Linked DNA regions of Pyxidicoccus trucidator. The protein of the gene in region 1 interacts with the protein of each later gene in a pairwise test. Links are inferred from orthologs where the notes say so. Each region holds a gene or a part of one and is shown in the gene's direction. Other genes may lie near its edges. The genes, in order: pheT and secD.

Region 1 (11,214 bases):
CCGTACAGGCGCTGATCCAGCGCATGAGCAACAGCCGGCTGCTCATCGTCCTGAACGAGCAGGCCATCAGCCCGGACAACGTCATCGTCAGCAGTGGCGTGTTGTCGCAGGTGCTCACCCAGACGTTCCAGAAGGATGGCTGGCGGATCATCGACCCGTCCTTCGCTTCCGGGAAGCTGGAGGTGGCCCCGGGCGTCTCGTTGACCACTCCGGACACGAAGGTCATCCAGAAGCTGACGGAGGCGGACTACGTCATCTACGGCACCGTGACGTTCCAGCAGCAGAAGATGACGCAGACCCCGGGCGCGGCGTTGACGGGCTACGGCCACTACTACGCGGTGACGGGCAGCTGGGAGCTGGCGGTCTTCGCGACGGACTCGGGGACGCAGCTCACCCGGATGGCGGACAAGTTCGACAGCGGGGTGGAGGGCCGGGGCACGAAGGTGAGTCCCCTCGTGTCGTACCAGCACACCGCGACGGAGATTGCGCAGTACCGGGGGAAGAAGGTCGTCGCTGGCGTGCGCCAGGCGGTGGTCGACTACCTCGCCCAGTCCGAGCAGCGCGGCACCTCGGTGGTGATGACGGTGCAGGGGCTGGCGGACTTCAAGGCGGTGAAGGCGTTCAAGGACGTGCTGTCGCGGACCCTCACCGGCGTCAGCGACGTGAAGCAGGGCAACTTCCAGAAGGGCCAGATTCAGTTCGACCTGCGCTACCTGGGCAGCACGGAGGCGCTGGCCGAGGCGCTGGGTGAAGCGGGCTTCCAGCAGAAGCTGACGGAGGCGTTCGGCGCGAAGGCCGCGACGAAGGCCAGTGTGACGGGTGTGACGAGCAACACCGTCGAGCTGACGTTGGCTCGCTGATGAGGGCAGTCTGGCTGGCGGTGGCGGTAGCGGCGTCCGGGTGTGCGGGACGCCAGGAGCCGGAGTCCGTGGCGAAGGCGCGCGCGCTGATGGCGGGTGCCGAGACGCCGAGCGGGAACCTGGCGCTGCGCTGCGAGCCGGAGGACGCGGAGGTGTACCTGGACGGCGTCCTCCAAGGGCTGTGCAGCGACTTCACGGGCTCGCCGAAGTCGCTCCGGGTTGGCGCGGGGCTGCACCAAATCGAAGTGAAGAAGCAGGGCTTCTGGCCGTACACGACGTACTACGAGCCCAGCGGAGCCCGGGCGAGGCTGACCATCCAGCTCCGGTCCGCGGTGGCCCCTGGCGGAGGTGCTCCGTGATGCGACGGGACAGGTGGTTTCCGACGGCGGTGGTGGCGGCGCTGGTGCTGCTGTGCGCGCCGGGGCTCGCGGCGGCGGCGGTGGGCCGCGTGGTGACGGTGCAGGGGACGGCCTGGCGCACCCCCGAGGGCGCCGAGCGGCAGCCGCTCACGCCCGACGTGGAAATCGAACAGAAGGACACGCTGGAGGTGGAGTCGGAGTCCGGCGTGAAGCTGCTCCTCAATGACGGCAGCGTGTTGCTGCTGAGCGCGGACAGCCACCTGGTCATCACCGAGGCGGAGTTCGCGGGCCAGGAGCGCAAGGGCTTCGTGGGCTACCTCAAGCTGGGCAAGGTGTGGGCGGAGGTGAAGAAGGCGCTGTCCGGCTCGGAGGCGAAGTTCGAGGTGAAGACGGACCGGGCGGTGGCGGGCGTGCGAGGCACCACCCTGCGCGTGGACGTGGCGCCGCCCGTCAGCTCCGGCGCGCTCTCGCCGAGCACCGTGGTGCAGGTGTATTCGGGGCTGGTGAAGGTGGCGGTTCGCGTGCCGAAGGCCAAGGCCCCCCCAGTGACGGCGCCCAGGCCCGGCGAGCGCAAGGAGGTCCCCGGCCCCCGGGAAGTCACGGTGGAGGAGTGGGAGGAAATCGTCCGCGACCTGCGGAAGAACAAGCAGATCGAGGTCGGCGAGCGAGTAGGCCCGGTGACGGACCTGGACACGAAGCGACGCGACGACGCATTCGGTGCTTTCATCCAGAGCAATCGCGGCTTGAAGAGGCCGTAGCCCGGATCAGAAGAGGAGAACGCCATCGGACGCCGCAGGAAACCCAGTGCCCGCGCCGCGGTAGCCCCCGCCGCCAGCGCTTCCGCTCCGCCCGCCCCGGTGCTCCACGCGGTCGCGACCCCGAAGGCGTCCGCCGCCGTCCCGGGAGCGACCGGGCCGTCAAGCGCTCCACCGCTGAGAGGCCCTGCCGACCCGCCACCGCTGGCGGAGGTCGGGCTGTCCGAGGTGGAAGCGCGGCGCATCGACCTGTGGTGGTCCGCGGTGATGGTGGGCTCGCTGGGGTTGGTGTTCGCGCTGCTCTCCGTGTTCGGCGGGGTGGCGGTGCCGGTGCTGCTGGCGCTGGCGGGGGCCTACATCTTCAACCCCCTGGTGACGGCCCTGGAGAAGCGGGGGCTGGACCGGACGTGGGGGACGACCATCGTCTTCGTCGGCGGCACGCTGCTGATGGCGGGGGCGGTGCTGTACCTGGTGCCGGTGTTCCGCGAGGAGGCGGCGAAGCTGCCGGACTTCTTCCGCCGGGGGAGCACGCAGGTGGTGCCCCGCGTGGAGGCGCTCGTGGGCCGCTCGCTGCCGGACCTGGTGCGACAGCGCACCGCGGAGCTGGGGCAGCAGGCGTCGGACCTGGCGCAGAGCGCGGGCCCCGCGGCGGCGAAGATCCTCGCCAGCTTCGCGGGCAACACGGCGCGCTTCGTGGCCACGCTGCTGGGCCTCTCGGTGGTGCCGGTGCTGGCCTTCTTCTTCCTGCAGGATTACCCGCGGCTGACGAGCATGGTGAAGGACCTGCTGCCCCGGCGCACCGTGGCGCTGGTGGCCCGTCGCTTCGCGGAGGTGGACGAGGTGCTCTCCGCCTTCGTGCGCGGGCAGCTCACCGTGGGCGCGGTGCTGTCGGTCATCTACGCGGCCGGGCTGTCGGCCGGGCGTATCGACATGGCCATCGTCATCGGCGTGATTGCCGGCTTTGGCAACATGGTGCCGTACCTGGGCACGGGCGTGGGCATCCTGCTGTCGCTGGTGGGGTTGGCGCTGTCGTGGCAGGGGCCCTGGCAGCTCGCGGTGGTGGCGGGCACCTTCGTCATCGGGCAGCTGCTGGAGGGGCTCGTCATCACCCCGCGCATCGTCGGGGAGAAGGTGGGCCTGGCGCCGGTGGCCGTCATCATCGCCATCCTCGCGTTCGGCGAGCTGTTCGGCTTCGTGGGCATCCTCCTGGCGGTGCCGGTGGCGGCCATCCTCAAGGTGGTGCTGCGCGTGGTGGTGCAGCGCTACCGGCGCACGTCGCTATATACGGGGACGGCCCCCCCACCGTGAGGCGGAGGGCAGGAGGCCACGGGAGCCCGGAGTGACGAAGCTGGAGAAGCTGCACAGGGAGATTGTCGCGTGCACGGCCTGTCCGCGACTGGTGGAGTGGCGCGAGGAGGTGGCCCGGGTGAAGCGCCGGGCCTACCGCGACTGGAACTACTGGGGGCGGCCGGTGCCGGGCTTTGGCGACCCCTGGGCACGGCTGGTCATCGTGGGGCTGGCGCCGGCGGCGCATGGGGCCAACCGGACGGGGAGGATGTTCACCGGGGACCGCTCGGGGGACTTCCTGTTCGCCGGGCTGCACCGCGCCGGGTTCGCCAACCAGCCAAGGAGCGAGCACCGGGACGACGGGCTCACCTTGAAGGACGCCTTCATCGTGGCCGCGGCCCGCTGCGCTCCGCCGGACAACAAGCCCCTGCCCGAGGAGCTGGCCCGCTGCGCTCCGTTCCTGGACCGGGAGATGGCCCTGCTGCCCGCCCGGGTGCTGCTCGCGCTGGGGGCCATCGGCTGGAACGCCGCGCTCGCCTCCTTGGAGCGGACCGGGGTGTCCCTCGGTTCGCCCCGGCCGGCCTTCGGCCATGGGGCGGAGGTGGCGCTGCCGGGCGGGCGGACGCTCATGGGCTGCTACCACGTCAGCCAGCAGAACACGCAGACGGGCCGGCTCACCCCGGCCATGTTCGACGCGGTCATGAACCGGGTCCACGCACTGTTGGACGGGAAGACGTGAGGGCCTCGCGGTGTTTCCTTGACAGCCGCGGGAGCCCGCTGCTATTCCCGCCGCGCAACAGCACGACGGGTCGTTAGCTCAGCGGTAGAGCACTACCTTGACACGGTAGGGGTCAGTGGTTCGATCCCACTACGACCCAACACAGTAGAGGTTTCATCCAGCGGGCGGCATGGCTTCTCAAGAGCCTGCCGCCCGCAGTTTTTCCTGAGGTCTCGCATGTCCGAAATGATCACGGTGACCCTCCCCGACGGCAGCCAGAAGCAGACCGCCCGGGGTACCACCATCGCGGACTTCGTGCGTGAGAGCATCGGTGCGGGCCTGGCGAAGGCCGCCCTCTTCGCCCGCGTCAACGGCCAGGACGTGGACCTGGCCCGGAAGCTGGAAGAGGACGCGAAGCTCCAGATCTTCACGCCGAAGAGCCCCGAGTCCCTGGAGCTCATCCGCCACGACGCCGCCCACGTGGTGGCCAGCGCCGTGCAGCACCTCTTCCCCGGCACGCAGGTGACCATCGGTCCCGCGACGGAGGAGGGCTTCTACTACGACTTCTTCCGCGAGAAGCCCTTCACGCCGGAGGAGCTGGAGAAGATTGAAGCCGCGGCCAACGCCGAGCTGAAGCAGGACATGCCCTTCGTCCGCACTGAAATCTCCATGGACGAGGCGGTGCGCCTCTTCGAGGAGAAGGGCGAGAAGTTCAAGGTGGAGATCGTCAAGGACATCGCCGCCAAGGGCGCCAAGACGCTCACCCTCTACACGCACGGCGACTGGGTGGACTTCTGCCTGGGGCCCCACGCCCCGAGCACCGGGAAGATCGGCGTCATCAAGATCCTCTCGTCCAGCGGCGCCTACTGGCGCGGCGACCACCGCAACCCGATGCTCCAGCGCGTCTACGGCACGGCCTTCTTCGACAAGAAGGCGCTGACGGAGTACCTGACGCGGATTGAAGAGTCGAAGAAGCGTGACCACCGCAAGCTGGGCAAGGAGCTGGACCTCTTCCACTTCCACCCGTACGCGCCGGGCGCCGCCTTCTGGACGCCCAAGGGCACCGCGCTCTACCAGACGCTCTCCGACTGGATGCGCCACCTCACCGCCGAGGATGGCTACGTGGAGATCAAGACGCCCCTGATGTTCAACAAGGGGCTCTGGGAGACCAGCGGCCACTGGGGCAAGTACAAGGAGAACATGTTCCTGGTGCTCGACAGCGAGTCCGGCGAGCACGACTTCTCCCTCAAGCCGATGAACTGCCCGTCGCACCACCTGTTCTACGGCTTCAAGAAGCACAGCTACCGGGACTTGCCCCTGCGCTTCCACACGCAGGACGTGCTGCACCGCAACGAGGCGGCGGGCGCGCTCGGCGGCCTCACCCGCGTGCGCCAGTTCGCCCAGGACGACGCGCACATCTACTGCATGGAGAGCCAGATCACCGACGAGGTGCGGCGCTTCGTGAAGCTGTTGGACCGTGTCTACAAGGCGGTGGGGCTCACCTACGCGGTGAAGCTGTCCACGCGCCCCGAGCAGCGGCTGGGTGACGACTCGCTGTGGGACCGCGCCGAGGAGGGCCTCAAGGCGGCGCTGGAGTCGCTGAACCTCGAGTACGAGCTGGCCCCGGGCGACGGCGCCTTCTACGGCCCGAAGATCGACTTCGCGGTGTCGGACAGCATCGGCCGCCGCTGGCAGCTGGGCACCATGCAGCTGGACTACCTGGCCCCGGAGCGCTTCGACCTCACCTACATCGGCGAGGACAACGCCCCGCACCGACCGGTGGTGCTCCACCGCGCCATCTTCGGCTCCTTCGAGCGGTTCACCGCCATCCTCATCGAGCACTTCGCGGGGGCCTTCCCCGCGTGGCTGGCGCCGGTGCAGGCAGTGCTCGTCACCGTGGCGGACCGGCAGGCGGACTACGCCCGCAAGGTGCGCGACACCCTCCGGGCCAAGGGCTACCGGGTGGAGTTCGACGAGCGCGGCATGACGCTCAACGCGAAGATTCGCGAGGCGCAGCTCCAGAAGGTGCCCTTCACCCTGGTGGTGGGCGACAACGAAGTCTCCGCGGAGGGCGTGGCGCCGCGCCGGTACGGGGGCGAGGACCTGAAGTCCATGAAGTTGGAGGACTTCGAGGCCCTCCTGGCGAAGGAGGGGGCCCTCCCGTAGGGGTTCCGTCAGCGGCGGCACGCAAGTTGCGGACGGGTCTTGACTCCCCGTCCCTCCTGGATATCGTGCCGCGCTTTCTGAGGATTCTCCTGCCGGAGCGTGCCTGGAACGGGGTGGGTGGACGGGGTGAGGCCGGAGGGCGCGAGTCGCCCGGCCGGAGGGCAGGGTGGGGGACGACCTGAGGGGCCATGGCCTCCCAGGCGGTTGTCGCTACCGAGGCGACAGCTTCCCCACCCGGCGGGACGAAATAGTGGTACAGGCTGGCGGCTCTTGCTGCGGCCCGGATGGACAACGCCCGAAGCCGCACGCTGACGGCACTGAGTGAGGAAGGATCAGGACGATGCCGAAGTTGAAGACCCGCAGTGGTGCGAAGAAGCGGTTCCAGGTGAAGAAGAGCGGGAAGGTGAAGCACGGCAAGGCCTTCGGCAAGCACCTCTTCACGCACGCGAAGACGCCGAAGCAGAAGCGCGGCAACCGCGGCACCGGCCATCTCCGCGATATGGACGCGAAGAAGGTCATCAAGGAGCTGTTCCCCTACGGGGCTTGAGAGTCGGAAGTACGCAGTTCGCGTGGCCTCGTTGGTGGGGCGGTATGCCTTCGTCGGGAGGCTTCAAACTACGCAGTCGGGAGTAAGTCATGCGCGTCAAAAAGGGTGTAAAGGCTCGTCGCCGTCGCAATAGGATTTTGAAGCTGGCCAAGGGTTACCGCGGCCGTCGGAAGAACTGCTACAAGCGCGCCAACCAGGCCGTTGAGCGGGCGCTGGACTACGCCAGCCGCGACCGCATGCAGCGCAAGCGGGACTTCCGTCGCCTGTGGATCGTCCGCATCAACGCGGCCGCCCGTACGGTGGGGCTCTCCTATTCGAAGCTGATCGCCGGCCTGAGCAAGGCGGGCATCGGCCTGGACCGCAAGGTCCTGTCCGACATGGCCATCGCGGACCCGTCCGGGTTTGCGGCCGTCGCCAACATCGCGAAGGCGGCCTGAGACAAGCACCGGCCCGGTAGGGCTGGTGACAGAACGGGTGGAGCGGAGGCCCCGGCCTTCGCCCCTTCCGGGTGAGTGAACGGGCTGCCTCTTCCAGGGCGGCCCTTTTTTTTGCCCCGAGCCCATGGGCTCACGGGGCGTTGGAACGGAGGCGGAAGTCCATGCGAGATCGGTTGCTGGCGCTGGCGGAGGCCGCGCGGCGGGAGATCGGCGTCGCGTCCGAGGTGTCCGCGGTGGAGGCGCTTCGGGTCCGTTACCTGGGCAAGAAGGGCGAGCTGTCCGGAGTGCTGGGCGGCATGGGCAAGCTGCCCCCGGACGAGCGGCGGGCGCTGGGCGAGGTGGCGAACACCGTCAAGGCGGAGCTGGAGAAGCTGCTCGCGGAGGCGGTGCAGCGCGCGGAGGACGCGGCGCTGGAGGCGCAGCTGAAGGGCCCCGGCCTGGACGTGACGCTGCCGGGGCGGACGGTGGCGCCGGGCAGCCGGCACCCGGTGTCCCGGACGATGGAGGAAATCGTCCGCACCTTCGCGCGGCTCGGCTTCGACGTGGCCAGTGGCCCGGAAATCGAGCTGGACTACTTCAACTTCGAGGCGCTGAACCTGCCGAAGGACCACCCCGCGCGGGACATGCAGGACACCTTCTACGTGGAGGAGTCCTCGCTGGGCCACGCGAAGAAGTCCGACAGCCCGGTGCTGCTGCGCACGCACACGTCGCCGGTGCAGGTGCGGTACATGCTCAACCGCAAGCCGCCCATCCGCGCGGTGATGCCGGGGCGGGTGTACCGGCGCGACTCGGACATCACCCACACGCCGATGTTCCACCAGGTGGAAGGCCTGCTGGTGGACAAGGACGTGACGTTCGCCGAGCTGAAGGGCTCGCTGGACGCGTTCGTGAAGGCGTTCTTCGGCTCGGACACGCGCACGCGCTTCCGCCCGTCCTTCTTCCCGTTCACCGAGCCCTCCGCGGAGGTGGACATCTCCTGCACCTCGTGCGGCGGGAAGGGCTGCCGGGTGTGCAAGCAGACGGGGTGGCTGGAGGTGCTGGGCAGCGGCATGGTGCACCCCAACGTCTTCACCTCGGCGGGGTATGACCCGGGCGAGGTGACGGGCTACGCGTTCGGCATGGGCGTGGAGCGCATCGCCATGCTGCGCTACCGCATCGACGACCTGCGGATGATGTTCGAGAACGACGCGCGCTTCCTCGAGCAGTTCTGAGTCCCGTGGGGGCTCGGGCCGTGGCCCGGGCCTCCGTGTTCCAGCCGGTAGGCAAGAGGGTGGACCTGTGAAGATTTCGGTGAAGTGGCTGGGCGATTACGTGGCGCTGCCGCCGTCGGTGGACGAGCTGGCGCGCAAGCTGACCGCCGCGGGCCTGGAGATTGAGGGGCAGGAGCGTCCTGCCGAGGGCCTGCGCGGCGTGGTGGTGGCGCAGATCAAGGAGTCCGTGCAGCACCCCAACGCGGACAAGCTGTCCGTCACGCAGGTGGACATCGGCGGGACGGCGCTCGTGCAGGTGGTGTGCGGCGCGAAGAACTACAAGGTCGGCGACAAGGTGCCGCTGGCCACGGTGGGCACGAAGCTGCCCAACGGCATGGAGATCAAACAGGCGGCGCTGCGCGGCGTGGACAGCTCCGGCATGCTCTGCTCGTCCAAGGAGCTGGGGCTGAGCGAGGAGTCCAGCGGCCTGCTCATCCTGCCGGCGGACCTGAAGGCGGGCACGCCCATCGCCGAGGCGCTGGGGCTGGATGACGTGGTGCTGGAGGTGAACGTCACGCCGAACCGGCCGGACGCGCTCAGTCACCTGGGCGTGGCGCGCGAGGTGGGCGTGGTGACAGGGGCCGCGCTGAAGGTGCCCCAGCCGAAGCCCTCGGAGTCCGGCACGCCCGCGTCCGCGCAGGTGAAGGTGCGCGTGGACGCGCCGGAGCGCTGCCCGAGGTACGTGGCGCGCGTGGTGGAGAACGTCACCATCCAGCCCTCTCCCCAGTGGATGCAGGACCGGCTGAAGGCGTGCGGCGTGCGCGCCATCAACAACGTGGTGGACGTCACCAACTACGTGAATCTGGAGTACGGCCAGCCGCTGCACGCGTTCGATCTGGACAAGCTGGGCGGGCAGGAAATCGTCGTCCGCACGGCGGCCAAGGGCGAGAAGCTGACCACGCTGGACGGCAAGGAGCGCACGCTGGACGCGGATGACCTGGTCATCGCGGACGGGAAGCAGGCGCAGGCGCTCGCGGGCGTGATGGGCGGCGGGGACAGCGAGGTGACGCCGGGGACGAAGCGGCTGGTGCTGGAGTCGGCGAACTTCCAGGGCTCGGGCGTGCGGCGGACGGCGAAGCGGCACGTGCTGCACACGGAGGCGTCGCACCGCTTCGAGCGCGGGGCGGACCTGGACGCGGTGGTGCCTGCGATTGACCGCGCGGCGCAGCTCATCGCGGAGCTGTCCGGCGGCACCGTGGCTCCAGGGCGCGTGGACGTGTACCCGGCGCCGAAGCCGCCGCGGAAGGTGACGCTGCGCTTCGCCCGGGTGGAGAAGGTGCTGGGCGTGGCGGTGGCGGAGCCGGAGGTGCGGCGCATCCTCGCGGCGCTGGGCTTCAAGGCGGTGGAGGAGGGGACGGGGCAGGTGACGTACGAGGTGCCCCGGGCGCGCGTGGACGTGGAGCGCGAGGAGGACCTGCTGGAGGAGGTCGCCCGCGTCTTCGGCTACGACAACATCCCGGCGAAGCTGCCTCGCGGTCTGGCCGAGCTGGCGCCGGAGCCCGCGCACGCGGAGGCGGAGCGGCGGATGCGGTCCGCGCTGGCGGGTGCGGGGATGGACGAGGTGGTGAACTACTCGTTCGTCGCGCCGAAGAACCTGGAGGTGCTGGGTGGGAAGGAGCCGGCGGTGGCGCTGCTCAACCCGCTGAGCGCGGAGCAGTCGGTGATGCGCACCAGCCTGCTGCCGGGCCTGCTGGAGAACTTGTCCCGCAGCGTGCGGCACCAGGTGGAGTCGGTGGCCATCTACGAGACGGGCCGGGCGTACTTCCGGGACGCCGAGGGTGGCCAGGGACAGCGGCCCGCGGCGCGCGAGGTGCACCGCGTGGGCGGCCTGGTGTGGGGCCTGCGCGGTGGCCGGAGCTGGACGCAGAAGGACGCGCGGGCCGACTTCTACGACGCGAAGGGCGCGGTGGAAGGGGTGCTGGCGGCGCTGCGAGTGGAGGGCGTCACCTTCTCGCCGGCCGAGCATGCGGCGTACCACCCGCGTGCCTGCGCGCAGGTGAAGACGGCGGACGGCACGGTGCTGGGACACGTGGGCGAGCTGCACCCGCGCGTGGTGAAGGCACTGGGACTGCCAGAGGGGGTGTTCGCCTTCGAGTTGGACACGGAGCCGCTGTACGCGGCGGCGCGGCTGGTGCCGGCGTATCAGCCGCTGCCTCGGTTCCCGGCGGTGCTGAGAGATCTGGCGGTGGTGGTGCCGGTGGAGCTGGCGAACGACGAGGTGCGGCGGGTCATCCTGGAGGTGGGGAAGCCGCTGGTCGAGGAGGCGCAGGTGTTCGACGTGTACACGGGCAAGCCCATCCCCGAGGGGCAGAAGAACCTGGCGTACGCGTTGCGCTACCGCTCGCCCGAGCGGACGCTGACCGACGTGGAGGTCAGCGAGGCGCACCAGCGCATCGTCGAGCAGGTGAAGCAGCGGCTGGGTGCCGCGCTGCGCGCCTGAATTCCTGAATGAAGTCAGAGGGTTGACACGTCTCCGGGAAGGCTGCAACAGTGCCTTCGCGTTCATCGCACCGAGGGCATCCCGAGGAATCGCATGACGAAGGCGGACATCATCGAGGGCGTCTACGAGAAGGTCGGCTTCTCGAAGAAGGAGTCGGCCGAGATCGTGGAGCTCGTGTTCGACACCCTGAAGGAGACGCTGGAGCGCGGGGACAAGATCAAGATCTCCGGGTTCGGCAACTTCCAGGTGCGTCAGAAGAAGGCGCGCGTGGGCCGCAATCCGCAGACCGGCAAGGAGATCGAGATCTCGGCCCGTCGGGTGCTGACCTTCCGGCCGAGCCAGGTGCTGAAGAGCGCGCTGAACGGCGAGGCGGTGCCGGAGAACCACGCGGAGAT
Region 2 (11,159 bases), on another replicon or contig:
GAGCGCGCGGGGGCCCGCTTCGCGGGCTTGACCTCCTCCGGCGCAGCCCCGGTTTCCACCGTCATGGCCTGCGCTTCCGCTGCGCCCGGGATGCCGATGTCGACGACGGGCTCGGCGCCCTCTTCGGCCTCCACCTCCACCGGGTCCTCGTTGCTGAAGCCGTTCACGACGGCGACGTCCTCGGCCGACTTCTCACCGGTGGGGCCGGCCTGCTTCGCGGCCTGGGCCTGTTCCTCCAGCCGCTTCTCCTCGGCCTTGGCGCGCGCATTGTCCTCGGGGGCCATCCGCGCCTCGTAGCGCGCGTAGTCCTTCGCCGATACGCCGTGCTTCTCCAGCACCGACGCGGAGGCGGCCTGCTGCTTCTCGATGGCCTCGTTGCGCTCGTCGTTGCTCATCTCCGAGGGCTTGCGGTTGCCGAACTCGGCGTCCACCTTCGAAATCGCCTGCGTCTCGTCGCGGCGGATCTCCGCCACCTTCTCTGGCGTCAGCTCGGCGCCGTCTTGCGCCAGCGCGAGCCCCGGAAGGACGAGCCACGAAGCGACCAGGAGCAGGGGAGTGCGGATGGGCATGGTGGGAAGCCTCGGTCGAGACCGTGGGTGCGGCCGGCATCTAAGCACGGCGGCTCCAGGGGCGCACCGGTCGCGGCTCCGCCCTGGACAGTGGGTGTTGCGCGTGCGGCTCAGCCTCCACAGCGCGAGCAGCCATCCCGGGTGCTGGAGCACTGCTCCCGGCCCTGGGCACACCGGGGGGGCAGGTCATCCCGGTCCGGATTCCGGTCCACCAGCGAGCACAGCTCCTCCGCCACCGCGCAGGTCCGTGTCGCCACGTCGCACTGGTCCGCGCAGGAAAGGTCGTCCTGCCCCACGCGCGCATTCAGCTCTTCCAGCCGCGCCGAGGCCGAGTCGATGGCAGCGTCGTCATCCCCGGCGACCCGGGTGTCCACGTTCTTCGCGCAGCCGGCCAGCACGAGGCCAGCCAGGAGCATCAGCAGGGCAGGGGAGGATGCACGCATGCCCACCCCATATGCGCCTCCGCGCCGTCTCGTCCAGTCAGCAGGGGCCGGCGCCCCGGTGTGCTCGTGGCGGGTGTGTGGCGCCGGGACGCGGTGCTCCCTCTCGCCCCGCGCTTCAGCGCTCCGGGGGGAAGGTGTGGCGCCGGGACGCGGTGCTCCCTCTCGCCCCGCGCTTCGGCGCTTCGGGGAGAATCCGGCACCCCCGCGGACAGCCCCTGCCTCGGGGGCTTATCGCTGGCCCGGCCTGGCGGGAATGGGCGGGCGCGGGCGGCGGGGGGGCTCGTCCGGCCTCGACAGGTACAGGTACGCCGTCAGCGCGAGCAGCGCGGCCACCGCGAGCCGTCGCAGCCAGTCCTCCCGGCGCCGATGCGGTGACGCCGCGTCCTCTCTCGCCGCCGCGTCCATTCCCGCCGCCACCTCGGGCCCCTCGGCCCGCAGCCGCCGGCAGGCCTCCGCCACGGGCACAAGCGCCATGGGAAGCCTCGCGTCCTCCCGGGACAGGGCCTCCGTCAGCATCCTCGCCCACGCGGCCTCCTCCTCCCCGCCGGCCGGCTCTCGCACGGATAGCCCTACGTGCCGGGCCAGGGCCACGCTCGCGCGCAGCAGCAGCAGCGAGAAGGCCTCCGTCGACACCCCGTAGAACGCCGCGCAGGCCTCCAGGGTGCGCCCCTCCACCAGCCGGCGGAGGAGCAGCGCCGAGGGGCGGGGCTCCATCCCTCGCAGGGCCGCGATGAGGACCGGGGAGGACAGGCGGGAGGCGTCGGGCTCGGGAGACGTCACGGGCGCGCCATCCTCTCCCATCCGCCAGCCGTTTTCTTGAGGCTCGTACCCACACCCCTACACTCCCCTCCATGTTGCGACCTGTTGCGCTCGTCCTCCTGCTGCTCGCTCCCCTGCGCGCGCTCGCCGTGGAGACCCTCCGCATCGCCATCGAGGATGCCGGAGGCGAGGTGCGGGTCAGCGGCCGCGGGCTCGCCCTGGGCACCGACACCGAGGACGCCACCTTCGTCCCCATCGCCTCGGACCAGGCCACCATCCGCCGCCGGGGCTCGAAGCTGGAGGTCAATGGCGCTCCCGTCGTCGGCGACTCCGTGCGCTTCCGCGCCGGTGCCAGTGCCGCCAGCGACTCGGGCGTCCCGGGCGACGAGCCGCTCAAGGCCGGCGGCGCCCAGGTGCGCGGTGACGTGGTGGTGCGGACGTACCGGGACGGGCTCCAGCTCATCAACGTCATCTCCCTGGAGGACTACCTCGCCGCGGTGCTCGGCAGCGAGATGCCCGTGTCCTTCCCGCCCGAGGCCCTCAAGGCCCAGGCCATCGCCGCGCGCACCTACGCCCTCCAGAAGAAGCTGGAGGCGTACAGCAACGCCTTCCACCTGGGCAGCAGCGTGCTCCACCAGGTGTATGGCGGCGTCAATCGCGAGGACCCGCGCACCCGAGCCGCCGTGGAGGCCACTCGAGGCCAGGTGCTCACCTACGAGCTGGCCCCCATCGAGGCCTACTTCCACTCCTCCTGTGGAGGCCGCACCGAGTCCGGCCAGGACGCCCTCCAGCGGGACTTGCCCTACCTCCAGCCCGTCGACTGCCCCTGCGGCAAGCTGCCCGCCAGCCGCTGGAAGGCCTCCATCTCCGACTCGGAGGTGAAGTCGGCGCTGCACCACCCCGCCCAGGGGCTGCGGGTCTCCGGCCGCACGCCCACCCGCCGGGTGACGCGCGTCATCCTGGGCGATGGTGCCTCGATGGGCGGGGTGGAGCTCCGCCGCCGGCTTGGCTACACGCGCCTCAAGAGTCTGGACTTCGAAGTGGAGCGTACCGGCCACGGTTATGTGTTCTCCGGACGCGGCTATGGCCACGGGGCCGGTCTCTGCCAGTGGGGCGCCAAGGCGCTCGCGGACAAGGACTGGGACTACCGGGAGATTCTCTCCCACTACTACCCCGGGGCGGAGCTGCAGCAGCTCTACTGACGTCCCCGTCGTCGACGCGCTTTCCGCGGCGTCACGGGGGCTGCTACAAGCGCCAACCCCGTGTCGTCCCGCCTCTCTGACTACGACTTCGAGCTTCCCGAGTCCCAGATCGCCCAGGCCCCCCTGGCCGAGCGGGACGCCTCGCGCCTGATGACCGTGAACCGGTCCACCGGCGCGTGTGCCCACCGCCGCTTCACGGACCTGCCGGAGCTGCTGAGGGAGGGTGACCTCCTCGTCCTCAACGACGCCCGCGTCATCCCCGCGCGCCTGCTGGGCCAGAAGGCCGGCACCGGAGGCCGCGTGGAGCTGCTGGTGGTGCGCCCCGCCGCCTCCACGCTCACCTCGGCCGCGCTCGGTGGCGCGCCCGAGTCCATCGAGTGGATCTGCCTGGGCCAGGCCTCCAAGGGGCTCAAGCCCGCGCAGCGCCTGACGTTCGCCGGAGGGCTCGAGGCCGAGGTGCTGGAAGCACTTGGCGGAGGGGAGTACCGCGTGCGCTTCCACGCGACGTCCGGCACCTCGCTGGCCTCGCTGCTGGATGAGGCCGGGCGCCTGCCGCTGCCGCCCTACATCACCCGCGAGCCCGATGCCGCCGACGCCGAGCGCTACCAGACGGTGTACGCGCGCGCCTCGGGAGCCGTGGCCGCCCCCACCGCGGGCCTGCACTTCACGCAAGGCCTCTTCGCTGCGCTGGAGGCGCGGGGCGTGCGCCGCGCCCTGGTGACGCTGGACGTGGGGCCCGGCACCTTCCTGCCGGTACGCGAGGAGGAGCTGGACCGGCACCACATGCACCCGGAGCGCTACACCGTGCCCGAGGCCACCGCGCGCGAGGTGAACGCCGCGCGTGCCGAGGGCCGGCGCGTGGTGGCGGTGGGCACCACGGTGGTGCGCACGCTGGAGTCCGCCACGGACCCCCAGACGGGCCGGCTGCGCGAGGGCCCCGGTGAGACGACGCTCTTCATCCGCCCCGGCTTCACCTTCCGCCAGGTGGACGTGCTGCTCACCAACTTCCACCTCCCGCGCTCGACGCTGGTGGTGCTGGTGAGCGCGCTGCTGGGCCGCGAGCGCACCCTGGCGGCCTACGCGGAGGCGGTGCGCGAGGGCTACCGGTTCTTCAGTTACGGCGACGCCATGCTGGTGTCGGAGTGAGCACCATGGACGAGCAGCAGGCAGGGCAGCGCGGTGAGAAGGGCGACACGCGGGTGGCACCGGGACTGGTGCGCTTCGAGCTGCTCCACGAGGACACGGGCACCAAGGCGCGGCGCGGCCGGCTGCACACGCCGCACGGGCCCGTGGAGACTCCCATCTTCATGCCCGTGGGCACCGTGGGCAGCGTCAAGGGCGTGGGGCCGGATGACCTCGTCACACTCGACGCGCAGATCATCCTCGGCAACACGTACCACCTGATGCTCCGCCCCGGCGAGGCGCTGGTGGGGGAGCTGGGCGGCCTGCACCGCTTCGTCTCCTGGAACCGGCCCATGCTCACCGACAGCGGCGGCTTCCAGGTCTTCAGCCTCTCCGAGAAGCGCAAAATCACGGAGGAGGGCGCCGCCTTCCAGTCGCACCTGGACGGCGCGCGGCACTTCCTGACGCCCGAGCGCTCCATCGACATCCAGGAGACGCTGGGCGCCGACGTCATCATGGCCTTCGACGAGTGCCCGCCCTCCACCGAGGACCGCAAGTACCTGGAGAACTCCCTGGCGCGCACCACGCGCTGGCTGCACCGGTGCGTGAAGGCCTGGAGCCGCGAGCGCTCGTCCCTCTTCGGCATCGTCCAGGGTGGCCTCCACGAGGACCTGCGCAAGCGCCACGCGGAAGAGGTGTGCGCGGTGGACCTGCCGGGCTACGCGCTGGGGGGCTACTCGGTGGGCGAGGCCCCCGAGGCCATGCATGCCGGTGTGGCGTACTCGGCGCCGCTGCTGCCCCGCGACAAGCCCCGCTACCTCATGGGGGTGGGTACCCCCGTGGACCTGGTCACCTGCGTGGAGCAGGGCGTGGACATGTTCGACTGTGTGCTCCCCACCCGTTGTGCGCGCAACGGCCTGCTCTTCACCTCGGAGGGTAAGCTCGTCATCCGCAATGCGGCCTACGCGAAGGACCCCCGGCCGGTGGACCCTGCGTGCACCTGCTACACCTGCCGCAACTTCAGCAGGGCCTACCTCCGCCACCTCTTCGCCGCCGGAGAGATTCTGGCCATGCGCCTCAACACGATTCACAACCTCCACTACTTCCTGGGGTTGATGGCAGAAGTCCGGCGCGCGGTGTCGGAAGACCGGTTCGCCACCTTTGCCCGGGAGTTCCGGGAGCGCTCCCGGGCCCAAGAGAACGAGCGGACCCGTGGCCGGTGAGCGGCCGGAGGGATTGCCGGGCTTCCCGCGTTCACTTGCTCACATGGGCCCCCCTTGCTAAGAGGGCCCCCTTTCGGATGGGTTCCTCGGCCAGTGTGGGGGGCCGCCCATTTCAAGCCTTCCTCAACCGACGAGGCAGTCTGTGGCTGAGAGCTTTCTGATTCTGGCGCAGGCCGGGGGCAGCGGTAACCCGCTGGGCACCCTTGGCTTCCTGGTCGTCCTCGTGGCGATCATGTACTTCATCATGATCCGCCCGCAGCAGAAGCAGATGAAGGAGCACCGGGCGCTGCTCGGGGCTCTGAAGAAGGGCGACGAGGTCGTCACCTCGGGCGGGCTGCTCGGGAAGATCCACCTGGTCGATGAGCGGACCGTGACGCTGGAAGTAGCCAGCGGCGTGCGCATCCGCGTGCTCAAGACCGCCGTCAGCGCCAAGGGCGCCGTGGCGGAAGGCGCGCCGGTGGTGGCGGCCGAAGAGAAGAAGAAGGAGGAGAAGTAATGAACCGCGGCTGGTGGTGGAAGTTCGGACTCATTGTCGCGGTGACGCTGGGGACCCTCTGGTTCCTCATCCCGACCTATTACTCGCTCGTTGTCGTGGAGCGCGATCAGCGCAACAACCTGGCCCTGCTCGAAGAGCGGATGCCGGTGTGGGCGCCCCCCGCGAAGTACCGCCTCAATCTGGGGCTGGACCTTCAGGGCGGCATCCACATGGTGATGCGCGTCGACACCAAGACGGCGCTCCAGAAGCGCACCGAGCGCCGCGGTCAGCAGATCGCCTCCTACGTCAATGACAAGAAGATTGGCGAGGTGACCGCGGATACGGATCCGGAGAAGCTCCAGCTCACCCTGACGGCCAAGGACCCGGCGACGATGGACGCCATCGAGAAGGAGGTCCTGGCCACCTTCACGGACTTCAAGCGCGTCAACCGCGAAGGCGGGACGCTGGTGCTGGAGCCGGACGAGGGCCAGACGAACTTCTTCCGCGAGGACGCGGTGAACCAGGCGATGCTCGTCATCCGCCGCCGCATCGACAAGTGGGGCGTGGCCGAGGTCGACGTGCGCAAGCTGGGCACCGACTCCATCCAGATCTCCCTGCCGGGCCGCAGCAACCCGGAGCAGGCCAAGGAGCTGGTGGGCACCACCGCGCAGCTCGAGTTCCGGATGGTGGACGACACCAACCCGCAGTTCTTCGCGCAGATGCTCCAGGCCAACCCGCCGCCCCAGGGCAGCAACATCACCCTGACGGAGGAGGGCGGCTTCCCGCAGCTCGAGTCCCCCTCGCGCGAGGCGTTGCTGACCTACACGAAGGACAGGACGCCGGACAACCGCCAGGTGCTCACCGAGTGCATTGCCAGCCCGGTGAGGAAGAACGAGTGCGCCACCTACCGCAGCTTCCTGGTGGAGCAGAACGTGCCGCTGACGGGCGAGAGCCTGGCCGGCGCGGACGCGTCGCTCAGCCAGCTCAACGAGCCCGAGGTGAACCTGTCGTTCGACCCCGCCGGTGCGCGGGAGTTCGAGAAGCTGACCGAGGCGGGCGTGGGCCGGCGCATGGCCATCGTCCTGGACGACAACGTCCACATGGCGCCCAACATCAACGAGAAGATTGGCGGCGGCCGGGCCCGCATCACCATGGGCCGCATGGGCGCGCGCACCTTCGAGGAGTGGCTGGGCGAGGCGCAGACGATGGCGCTGGTGCTGAAGGCGGGCGCGCTGCCGGCGCCGGTGACGGTCGGCGAAATCCGTCAGGTGGGCGCCAGCCTGGGTGACGAGCTCATCCGCAAGGGCGGCATGGCCGCGCTGCTGGGCATGAGCCTGGTGCTGCTGTTCATGGCCATCTACTACAAGCGCGCGGGCATCATCGCGAACATCGCGCTGGTCCTCAACGGCCTGCTCATCCTGGCGGGGCTGGCGTTCTTCAACGCCACGCTGACGCTGCCGGGCATCGCCGGCTTCGTGCTGACGCTGGGCGTGGCGGTGGATGCGAACGTGCTCATCAACGAGCGCATCCGCGAGGAGCTCGGCAACGGCAAGAGCGCCCGGGCCGCGGTGGACCAGGGCTATGACCGCGCGTTCTGGACCATCTTCGACGCGCACGTCACGGCGCTCATCGCCGCCTTCATCCTGTTCTTCACGGGCACCGGTCCGGTGCGGGGCTTCGCCACCACGCTCATCGTCGGCCTGCTGGCCTCGCTGTTCACGTCCATCGTCGTGACGCGAACCATCATGACCTACTTCGTCCACGGTCGTAACGCGCAGCGGGTGTCGGTCTAACCGGCCGGGCACGGGAACGAACTGCCATGCAGATTCTCAAGAACAAGACGAACATCGACTTCATCGGCAAGCGCAAGCCGGCCGTGTTCCTGTCCACCATCGTCAACCTGGCCATCATCATCGGCATCGCCGCGTTCGGGTTCAACCTGGGCGTGGACTTCGCCGGCGGCACGGTGGTGGAGCTGAAGTACGACCACCCCATCACCGCCGAGGAGGTCCGTCAGCGCGCCCAGAAGGGCGGCCTCGAGGACGTCAGCGTGCAGAACATCGGCAGCAAGGACGAGAACTCGTTCCTGCTGCGCATGGGCGGCGTCACGCAGCTCAACGAGAAGAACGCGGCCAACGCCAAGACGGCGATTGAAGCCCTGGGCACCGTGCGCAACGTCTATGCGGACCTGGCCAACGGCATCATCAACTTCCGCTCGGCCAACGCGCTGACCGCCGACGCCATCAAGAAGGCCGTCGAGGGCAGCGGCACCGGCGTGCAGGAGGTCCGCGAGCTGGGTGAGTCCCAGAGCGGCGGCTTCGACTACCAGGTGGTCGCCAGCGGCATGGCCGACAAGGTGACCCAGGCGCTGGGCCAGGGCCTGGAGAAGCCGGACTTCGAGCAGCGCCGCGTGGACTACGTGGGTCCGCAGGTGGGCAAGCAGCTGCGCAACCGCGGCATCATGGCGCTGCTGTACTCCATGGTGGCCATCCTCATCTACGTGGCGTTCCGCTTCGACTTCAAGTTCGGTCCGGGCGCGCTGCTGGCCATGGTGCACGACGTCGTCATGGTGGCGGGCTACTACCTGGTGACCCGGCGCGAGTTCAACCTCACGTCGATTGCCGCGCTGCTGACCGTCGTCGGCTACTCGGTGAACGACACCATCGTCATCTATGACCGCATCCGCGAGGACATGGCCAAGTTCAAGGGCAAGCCCTTCGCCGAGGTCATCAACATCGCCATCAACGACACGGTGGGCCGCACCATCCTCACGTCCCTCACCACGGCGCTGTCGCTCGTGGGCCTGCTCATCTTCGGCGTGGGCGAGATCTTCGACTTCGCCGCCGCGATGCTCGTCGGCATCTTCGTGGGCGTGTACTCGACCATCTACATCGCCAGCCCGCTGACCATCTGGCTGGACGAGCGCGCCGCGGCGAAGGAAGCCCGCCAGGGTGGCGGCATCGACCAGCACCCGAAGACGGCGTAGTCCGCACCCCACCAGCCCCGGCTGACACCGGCCGGGGCGGTGACACGACGAGGGCCCTCCTCCCACGCGGGAGGCAGGGCCCTCGGTGTTTTGCGGGCCTTCAGTGCCGGGGCGTCAGAAGCGGGCGCCCAGCGTGAAGGAGGCGTCCAGCAGGCCGCCGTCGTCATCGTCCGTGAAGGACTCGTTGACCCAGTCCTCGTTCAGGAGGACGCGGTACGTGGTGCGGAAGCCCGCGGTGAGCCCGCCGCTGTTGAACTCGACGCCGGCCGCCAGGGGGACTTCCTGCATCGTGTCCGAGTCGTAGAGGTCCGCCCCCGCGTTGCCCCGCACGTCCACGTAGGACATGCCCAGGCCCGCGCCCACGAAGGGGCGGACGGCCGTGAGGAAGGGCAGGGAGACCTTGAGGAGCCCGCTGCCGCCCTGCCGCACGAGCGACGGCCCCTCCAGCAGGCGGACGTCGTCCACGCTGTTCTGCGAGCCCTCGTACCCGAGTTCGAAGCCGATGAAGGTGGTGGGCTGTACGTTGAGCGTGAGGCCCCAGGCGGGCCCGGTGCTGGTCAAATCCCCCAGCCCGCCGGTGTAGTCGCCCACGCCGCCTCGCAGGAACACATTCACGTCTCCCCGCTTGCCCTCCTTGCGCTCCTGCGCCGCGGCGGTGCTCGCGCCCGCGAATGTCAGGGCGAGCGCAGCCGCCATGAGGCCTCTTGGAACCATGCCGTCCTCCTGTCAGGTGGTGTGCGGTTCAAGCTGTGCACCGGTCGCCCGCGAGTCTGCCGGGAGCAGTCGGGCCAGCAAGCGCACGCCTGAACGCTTGTGCAGGAGGGGAAAGGTCGTTCCCAAGGTTGACCTTCCCTCGTCAGACGTCTGAGGTACTGTCTGCTTGTCAAGAAATCGTCCCGGCTCACCTCCCTGTTAGGGAGGCCCGAGGAGGAGCGACAAGCGTGCGGTGGTTGCTGCCAGATGTGGTCGAGGAGGAGGTGGCGTCCCTGGCGGGGGAGCTGTCGCTGCACCCGCTCGCGGCGAGGGTGCTGCTGCACCGCGGCTACCGCACCCCGGAGTCCGCTTCCGCGTTCCTGTCCGACAAGCTGGCGGACCTGCCGGACCCGTTCCGGATGAAGGGGATGCCGGCCGCGGTGGAGCGCCTGACGCGGGCGCTGCGCTCGAAGGAGAAGGTCACCCTCTACGGGGACTACGACGTGGATGGGGTGTGCTCCACCTCGCTGCTCTACCTGTTCCTCAAGGAGCTGGGCGCCCCACCGGCCACGTACATTCCCCACCGCCTGGATGAGGGCTACGGACTCAACCTGGCCGCGGTGGAGCGCATCGCCGCGGACGGCACGCGGGTGCTGGTGACGCTCGACTGCGGCATCACCTCCGTGGCGGAAATCACGCGCGCGAAGGAGCTGGGGCTGGACGTGGTGGTGGTGGACCACCACACGGTGCCGCCCACGCTGCCCCCGGCGGTGGCGGTGCTCAACCCGCACCAGCCCGGCTGCGAGTACCCCACCAAGGCGCTGTGCGCCGCGGGTGTGGCCTTCAACTTCTGCATGGGCATTCGCAAGCGGCTGCGCGACGAAGGCTTCTTCGCCACCCGCAAGGAGCCCAACCTCCGCTCGATGATGGACCTGGTGGCCATGGCCACCGTGGCGGACGTGGTGCCCCTCACCGGCGCCAACCGCATCCTCGTGTCCCACGGCCTCCAGGAACTCAGCGCCGGCCGCCGTCCGGGCGTGCGCGCCCTGAAGGAAGCGGCGGGCATGGACCCCGACACCGTCGTCACCGCCGGCCAGGTGGGCTTCCGCCTGGGGCCCCGCATCAACGCCGCGGGCCGGCTGCATGACGCGTCGCTGGGCCTGCAGCTGCTCTGCACGGAGTCGCCGGAGACGGCGCGCTCGCTGGCGACGATGCTGGACCGCGCCAACGCGGAGCGCCAGGGCATCGAGAGCAGCATCCTCACGCAGGCGCTGGCGCAGGCCGAGTCCCGCAAGGACTCGCGCGGCTTCGTCCTCTACGACGAGGGCTGGCACCCGGGCGTCATCGGAATCGTCGCCTCGCGCGTGGTGGAGCGCTACCACCGGCCCACCGTCATGGTGGGGGTGAAGGACGGGGTGGGGAAGGGCTCGGCGCGCAGCATCGAGGCCTTCCACCTCTTCGACGCGCTCAGCGGCTGCTCGGAGCTGATGACGCGCTTTGGAGGCCACAAGCACGCCGCCGGCCTCACCATCGACGCGGAGCGGCTGCCGGCCTTCCGCGAGGCCTTCGAGAAGATTGCCTACCAGCGCCTCACGCCGGAGGACCTCATCCCGCGGTGCCGGGTGGACGCGGTGGTGAGCCCTCGCGAGCTGGACGCCCATGCGGTGGAGTCACTCCAGCGCCTGGG

Evidence for each region.
Region 2: the proteins of pheT (region 1) and secD interact in binary tests that used the Escherichia coli proteins (3 or more experiments, as listed by UniProt). The link is inferred for Pyxidicoccus trucidator from one-to-one orthologs.

The regions. Positions count from the first base shown.
Region 1 is NZ_JAAIXZ010000024.1:1,150-12,363, reverse strand. What follows is about bases 8,086-11,113. They hold pheT (phenylalanine--tRNA ligase subunit beta), read left to right. Parts: upstream 8,086-8,407; coding sequence 8,408-10,819; downstream 10,820-11,113. Other genes in these bases: G4D85_RS42270 (integration host factor subunit alpha), read left to right, coding at 10,913-11,113; pheS (phenylalanine--tRNA ligase subunit alpha), read left to right, coding at 8,086-8,340. Outside these bases: G4D85_RS42325 (flagellar assembly protein T N-terminal domain-containing protein), read left to right, coding at 1-860; G4D85_RS42320 (PEGA domain-containing protein), read left to right, coding at 860-1,219; G4D85_RS42315 (FecR family protein), read left to right, coding at 1,219-1,977; G4D85_RS42310 (AI-2E family transporter), read left to right, coding at 2,179-3,282; G4D85_RS42305 (uracil-DNA glycosylase), read left to right, coding at 3,314-4,000; thrS (threonine--tRNA ligase), read left to right, coding at 4,217-6,145; rpmI (50S ribosomal protein L35), read left to right, coding at 6,486-6,692; rplT (50S ribosomal protein L20), read left to right, coding at 6,782-7,129; more of pheS, read left to right, coding at 7,291-8,085; more of G4D85_RS42270, read left to right, coding at 11,114-11,214.
Region 2 is NZ_JAAIXZ010000015.1:284,723-295,881, reverse strand. The notes cover bases 5,227-8,199. They hold secD (protein translocase subunit SecD), read left to right. Parts: upstream 5,227-5,813; coding sequence 5,814-7,586; downstream 7,587-8,199. Other genes in these bases: secF (protein translocase subunit SecF), read left to right, coding at 7,613-8,199; yajC (preprotein translocase subunit YajC), read left to right, coding at 5,461-5,814; tgt (tRNA guanosine(34) transglycosylase Tgt), read left to right, coding at 5,227-5,318. Outside these bases: G4D85_RS35095 (hypothetical protein), read right to left, coding at 1-569; G4D85_RS35090 (hypothetical protein), read right to left, coding at 680-1,012; G4D85_RS35085 (hypothetical protein), read right to left, coding at 1,241-1,792; G4D85_RS35080 (SpoIID/LytB domain-containing protein), read left to right, coding at 1,864-2,973; tRNA preQ1(34) S-adenosylmethionine ribosyltransferase-isomerase QueA, read left to right, coding at 3,034-4,119; more of tgt, read left to right, coding at 4,125-5,226; more of secF, read left to right, coding at 8,200-8,779; G4D85_RS35050 (porin family protein), read right to left, coding at 8,894-9,493; single-stranded-DNA-specific exonuclease RecJ, read left to right, coding at 9,721-11,159. UniProt on the Escherichia coli protein: Part of the Sec protein translocase complex. Interacts with the SecYEG preprotein conducting channel. SecDF uses the proton motive force (PMF) to complete protein translocation after the ATP-dependent function of SecA.